Regions from separate parts of the Halomonas sp. MMH1-48 genome, predicted to be linked through region 2. Evidence: predicted binding sites of a transcription regulator. Region 2 holds the regulator's gene; each other region holds the start of a gene.
What was found. Region 2 encodes sigma-54, which starts transcription at its own class of promoters, with help from an activator protein. Its sites were predicted from a motif close to TGGCACNNNNNTTGCTNT; they were not measured.
Positions count from the first base shown of each region.

Region 1 (2,271 bases), on a different contig from region 2:
GTTTGCCAAACGATATCGAACTGCCCGTTATCCTGAACTTCACCAATCAGCACTGGTTTGGTGATGTGGTGGTTGGGCATCATCGCCGCATAGCCGCCGGAGAGGTTCGGCACGGTCACGCCGATAATCGCGTCTTTCACCGCGTCCACGTCGGTGGTACCCGCTTTACGCACCGCTTCGGCCCACATGTTGAAACCGATGTAGTGCGCTTCCATGGGGTCGTTGGTCACCGACATCTCGTCACCGGTATGCTCGATCCAGGCATCGATGAAGTCGTAGTTGGCGTCGGTATCCACGCTCATGAAGTAGTTCCAGGCGGCCAGGTGGCCCACCAACGGCGCGGTATCGATACCGGACAGTTCCTGCTCGCCCACCGAGAAGGCGATGACCGGAATGTCGGCGGCGTCGATACCCTGGTTAGCCAGCTCGCGGTAGAACGGCACGTTGGCGTCGCCGTTAATGGTAGAGATCACGGCGGTGGGCTTACCCTCTTCGCCAAAGCGGCGGATTTCGGAGACGATGTTCTGCCAATCCGAGTGGCCGAAGGGCGTGTAGTTGACCATGATGTCCTCTTCCGCCACACCGTGCTCATCTTTCAGGAAGGCTTCTAAGATGCGGTTGGTGGTGCGCGGGTAGACATAGTCGGTACCGATCAGCGCGAAGCGCTCGATGCCCACTTCGTTGATCAAATACTCCACGGCAGGAATGGCCTGCTGATTAGGGGCAGCCCCGGTGTAGAAGACGTTTTCCGACGACTCTTCGCCCTCGTACTGCACCGGGTAGAACAGCAGGCCGTTGAGCTCTTCGACCACAGGCAGCACCGCTTTACGGGAGACGGAGGTCCAGTTGCCGAAGATCACATCCACCTCTTCCTGGGCCAGCAGCTCACGGGCGCGTTCGGCAAACAGCGGCCAATTGGACGCAGGGTCGACCACCACGGCCTCTAGCTGACGGCCCAACAGGCCACCGGCCTCGTTCTGCTGCTCGATGAGCATTTCCACGGTGTCTTTCAGGGTGGATTCACTGATGGCCATGGTGCCAGAGAGCGAGTGCAGAATACCGACTTTGATGGGGTCGTCATCTTGGGCGACCGCTTGGGCGCTCGCGCCCATAACGGCGGCGGTGATCAAGGCAGTAGCGAAACGGCTAAGGGTACGAGGGTGTGTCTTGCGCTGCAGTGTGGTCACTTGAACCTCCTTGCGCCCCTTATGGTTGGGGCTCGTGTTTGGGGTACCGCGGCCAAGCGTTGTCGTTATCGAGGCGACGGAGCACTTGGTGCGTCCACTCGTGGGTAGCGAGTTGCTGCTCGTTCTTCACACGTCGCTCTACACACTGCAAGGGGTGCGCCAATGTGGAACAAAGACCATGATTAAAAACACAATCAACCACTTAGCCGTATACAAAAAACGTGCCCCAGGCCACTTAGCACCAAAATAGCGCAACGAGACAGCGCGCATGCACGGTTGCCATGCACCAAGACAATGCTTTGCACCACGGGTAAAGGTGCACACGACAAAAAGCGCCCCCGCAGAGGCGAGGGCGCTTTAGGGATCCATCAAAGCGGATTAGTGAGCGGCGGTCGCCGCTTTGTTGCGCCGCTTTTTGAGCAGCGGCAGCCCCAGCGACAGCACCGCAATCACCAGCAGCGCCAGCGAGATCGGCTTGTCGATGAAGGTGGTCCAGTCACCGCCGGAGATCTGCAGCGCCCGGCGCATGGACTCTTCCATGATGTTGCCGAGGATCAGCGCCAGAATCAGCGGCGCGGTGGGGAAGCCAAACAGACGCATACCCAAGCCCAACAGGCCAAAGCCCAGTAGCAGCAGCAGATCGAACACGCTGAAGCTCATGCCGTAAACGCCGATCATGCAGAAGATCAGGATCATCGACAGCAGCAGCGGACGCGGCAGGTCGAGGATTTTGGCGATCAGCGGAATCAGCGGCAGGTTGAGTACCAGCAGGAAGATGTTGCCGATATACATACTGGCAATCACGCCCCAGAACACGTCCGGGCGCTGCTCCAGCATCATTGGGCCAGGCGTGACGCCCATCACCAGAAGCGCGCCCAACAGCACCGCCGTCGTGCCGGAGCCCGGTACGCCTAACGTCAGCAGCGGTACGAACGAGCCGGTACACGCGGCATTGTTGGCCGCCTCCGGCGCGGCCACGCCTTTGATGTTGCCTTGGCCAAAGGTGTCGCCATCTTTCGCTAGGCGCTTCTCCATGCTATAGCCCAGGAAAGAGCCAATGGTGGCGCCCGCCCCCGGCAATACG
Region 1 covers NZ_JAKRFL010000004.1:206,992-209,262, reverse strand. Annotated here, with positions in the region: gene urtA (urea ABC transporter substrate-binding protein) at 1-1,187, opposite strand, end outside; gene MHM37_RS06065 (tripartite tricarboxylate transporter permease) at 1,566-2,271, opposite strand, start outside.
Region 1: the regulator sigma-54 is predicted to act here: its motif matches at 1,332-1,349, upstream of urtA (urea ABC transporter substrate-binding protein).

Region 2 (2,271 bases):
CCCATATTCGTGACAACCTAGGCATGAGCCTCTCAGGAGGCGAGCGCCGTCGAGTAGAGATCGCGCGGTCGCTGGCCACCGAGCCCGCGTTCATTCTACTCGACGAACCCTTTGCCGGGGTCGACCCTATTTCGGTCGGCGAAATCAAAACCATTATCCGTGCACTCAAAAAACGCCACATCGGCGTCTTGATCACCGACCACAACGTGCGTGAAACCCTGGATATTTGCGATATCGCCTACATCGTTGGCGATGGCCACATCATCGCCAGTGGGAACGCCCAGGAGATTCTCAATAACCAAAAGGTTCGCGACGTCTATCTGGGCGCTGATTTCCGGCTCTAAACCGAGGCCTGACCAAACTTTTCTTTTAGTGGCATGCTTATTGCACTTGCACGTAGCCATAACTCGCTCTAGGGTGGAGCTTTCTGATTAACGAGTGGTTCTCAGATGGTCATGAAAGCTTCTCTCCAATTGCGTATCGGCACACAGCTGACCATGACACCCCAGCTGCAACAGGCCATTGCCCTGCTGCAGCTCTCTACGCTGGACCTCCGTCAAGAAATTCAGCAAGCGCTTGACGCCAACCCTATGCTCGAGCAAGAGGACGAGTTTGGAGAGCAGGCAGTCAGCGAGCCGCAAGAGGCCGAGTGGTCTGACAGCATTCCCAACGAACTCTCCGTCGACAGCGACTGGTCGGACACCTACCAAGACATGGGCAGTCTGAGCGGTGGTAGCGAAGGACCCGACTTCGAGCGCCAAGCCGCTGGCCAAAGCCTTCATGGCCATTTGCTGTGGCAACTGGCCATGACCGATGTCAGCTCACGGGAATATGCAATTGCGGAGAGCCTGATCGATGCGCTGGACGCCAATGGTTATCTTACCCAGCCGCTCAACGACATTCGTGAAGGGCTCAAAGCACAAGGTCATGACGGCTTGAGCCAACGGGAAGTGGAAAATACCCTACTGCGCTTGCAGCAGTTCGAGCCGACCGGCGTATTCGCTCGCGACCTGCGCGAATGTCTGATGCTTCAACTTGCTGCGTTGCCGGAAGACACCCCGCTATTGATGCCAGCCAAACGGCTGGTACGACAGTTTTTGGAGGCGCTAGGCAAAGACGATATGCGCCTCCTCAAGCGCCGTTTGAGCCTGGACGATGAGCAGTTGGATGACGTCATTCGATTAATTCGCAGCCTCGACCCCCGACCCGGCAGCGCCTACGGCGTGACCGACGATAGCTACATCACTCCCGATCTGGTCGTGCGCCATGACAACGAAGGCTGGCATTTAGAGCTCAACCCGGACGCTCTTCCACGGCTACGCATCCAACCCGACTACGCCAGCTTGATCAAACGCGCCGACAAGAGCCAGGACAACCAGTTCTTGAAAGAGCACCTTCAAGAAGCGCGCTGGCTGATCAAAAGCCTCTCTAGCCGCAATGACACCTTGCTGCGCGTGGGGCGTGAAATCATCGCTCGCCAAATTGGCTTTCTAGAGCACGGCGAAGAGGCCATGAAGCCGCTGATCTTGGCCGACATCGCCGAAGCCGTAGAGATGCATGAGTCGACCATTTCCCGCGTGACGACACAGAAGTTCATTCATACACCGCGTGGCGTGTTCGAGTTGAAATACTTTTTCTCCAGTCAAGTCAGTGGCCAAGACGGCGGCGACAGCCACTCGAGCACGGCCATTCGCGCACGTATCAAAAAGCTCATTCAAGAGGAGCCCTCAGGCAAACCGCTCTCCGATAGTCGCTTGGTGACGCTTCTCGAAGAGGGCGGAATAAGCGTGGCACGACGTACCGTCGCGAAATATCGCGAGTCGATGGGCATTCCCTCTTCGAGCGAGCGCCGCCGTTTACGCTAGTTAAACGCTTGGTCGTGACAAACTCACCGCAAGGGCTTTGCAATAGCGTAAAAAGGGTTACAATCGAAGTACAGCCCGATGGATAAGGAGCACGTCAATGCAAGTAAACATCACTGGTCATCACGTTGAACTGACTGACGCCTTGCGTGACTACGTTAACGAAAAGCTGGAACGCGTCGAACGACACTACGACAATATCACCACGGTACAAGTGACCTTATCTGTCGAAAAGGAGCGCCAGCAGGCAGCGTGCACGCTACATGCCGCCGGTGCTGACCTTCATGCCGAGGCACTCGATAACGATATGTATGCCGCCATCGATGCCCTTGCGGACAAAATCGATCGTCAACTCGTCAAACACAAGGAAAAAGCACAAGCTCGCGCTCAAGGCGCAGGCGTGCGTTAA
Region 2 covers NZ_JAKRFL010000001.1:413,971-416,241, forward strand. Annotated here, with positions in the region: gene lptB (LPS export ABC transporter ATP-binding protein) at 1-344, shown strand, start outside; gene MHM37_RS01990 (RNA polymerase factor sigma-54) at 450-1,865, shown strand; gene raiA (ribosome-associated translation inhibitor RaiA) at 1,963-2,271, shown strand.

Region 3 (2,271 bases), 330 kb from region 2:
CACCATCGCGCAGGTTGCGCAGCATGACCTGCGTATGTCCCACTGCGCGTTCCAGCGCCGCTGATACACGGTTGTAACTAGCGGCGATTTCGCCTACTTCGGTGAACGGGTCCGCTTCGATCCGCTGGCGCATATCGCCCTGCCTTTCATGCTGGCGCATATGCTCGAGGAGTTGGTGGAGTTCGTTCTTGGCGCCATGCTCGGCGAGGTTGAGCCCCATTTTTTCCGCGTCCTCAGAGACCCGCAGAGGAAGAAAGCGACGTGTGATGCGAAACAGCATCCAGGCCATGCCAAAACTCCAAAGGCCGCAGGTCAACACGCCGAGTAGTTGAGTCCCAAATTGCTCCATGCGGCTAACATCGTTGCCGAGTCTGCTCATGTCCGCGAACCAAGGAAGGGCGAGGGTGCCCCACACACCGCTAACCAAATGAGCTGGGATGGCGCCTACTGCATCATCGATACGCTTTTTCAGCAGCCATTCGCTGGCCAGTACCATCAGCACGCCGCTTACGCTACCCAGTAAAAAGGCGGCATGGAGTGACAGCGCATGAGCACCTGCCGTGACGGCCACCAGACCAGCGATGGCCCCGTTGATGGCATACATGACATCGGCGTAGCGGCGCACCCGCCAGCCCACCAGCAGGGCCGATAAAATGCCGCCTACGGCACCCAGCATGGTGTTGGCGATAATCCCAGGCACGGAGCTATTCAGCGCGAGTGTGCTACCACCGTTAAATCCAAACCAACCCAGTATCATGAAGAGCGCCCCCAGCATTGCCAGCGGCAAGTTCCCCGCTGGAAACGCGGTGGGGGGATGATCGATCTGAAAGCGCCCTTGGCGCGGACCAATGACGATTACGGCTGCGAGGGCTACCCAGCCGCCAACACTGTGCACCACGGTCGCCCCGGCAAAGTCGATGAAGCCAAGTGTGGCCAACCAGCCAGGCATGCCTCCCAGTAAGCCGCCCCAGGCCCAGTGGCCGAACACCGGGTAAATCAATAGGGCAATCCAAAAGGCGGTCCATAAATAGCCAAGGAAGGGCATGCGCTCGGCAACGGCGCCTGCAACGATGGTAGCGGCCGTGGCGCAAAACATGGCCTGAAAGACGAAGACCGTCATGAGCCATGCGTTGGTAGGTTCCAATTGCCAGCCAAACAGGGAGCTGCCTAGCCATCCCATTTGCGAAATGCCAAACATCATGCCGAAACCGGCTAGCCAGAAAACGCTAACGGCAATAGCAAAATCCGCCAAGTTCTTCATTGCTACGTTGATGGCGTTTTTCGTGCGCGTAGTGCCCGCTTCCAAACAGAGAAAACCTGCTTGCATGACGAAGACGAGCGCTGCCGCCCATAGCACCCAAAGCGTGTCGATCAAGGTGGAGTCGAAGCTATCGGCCATGGTGTTTTCCTTGTACTGTTTTGGTGCATCGCAGACATGAAGGGGGTGCAAAGAATGTCGAGTTGCTTCTCATGAACGCAGCGTCCAGCCTAAAAGTGTCCATAACGATGGAGTGGCTCAGGTAGTGTTAATGGTAATGAAGCAATTGTTGTGCCGCAGATAGTGAAGTCATCCTTTATTGCGCTTTAAGCGTGATAAATGACTAAAAATGATAGATAAAACAGTTTTTATGACTGTGCAAATGCGGTTTGATTGGTGATATTTTTCAATATGTTAACCATGCTGCTCACAGTATGAGTCTGAACAATATCCAGATAGAAAGGAGTGCATCAAAATGGCGCGTCAAACGGTGGTGTTGGGGGCAGGCATGGTAGGGGTCAGTATTGCTTGGCAGCTGCAGAAACGTGGCCATCAAGTCACGCTGGTCGATCGTCGCCAACCTGGCCGAGAAACCTCGTTTGGTAACGCGGGCATCATTCAGCGAGAGGCGGTTCGGCCCTATCCGTTTCCTCGCGATATGAAGACCATCCTTAGCGTGTTGCCTAATCGTCGTGTCGATATCCGTTACCGGCCCGCCGGAATGGTCAATGCCGCTTCACCGCTGCTGAGCTACTGGCACCACTCCTCATCTCGGCTTTATAAAAAAATCGTGCCCGAGTACGCTTCACTGATTCAGCTTTGCCTAGACGCCCATGGCCCGATGATCGAAGCGGCAAAGGCCGATCATTTGGTGCGTAAGGAGGGCTGGTTGGAGATATATCGCACTCAAGCGAAGCTCGATAAACGCATTCAAGAAGCTAAAGAGGCCCGCGAACTCTATGGCGTCGAATTTGCTGTGCTCAACCGCGCTGCGTTAAGCGTTAAAGAACCGC
Region 3 covers NZ_JAKRFL010000001.1:84,660-86,930, reverse strand. Annotated here, with positions in the region: gene amt (ammonium transporter) at 1-1,399, opposite strand, end outside; gene MHM37_RS00420 (FAD-dependent oxidoreductase) at 1,734-2,271, shown strand, end outside.
Region 3: the regulator sigma-54 is predicted to act here: its motif matches at 1,538-1,555, upstream of amt (ammonium transporter).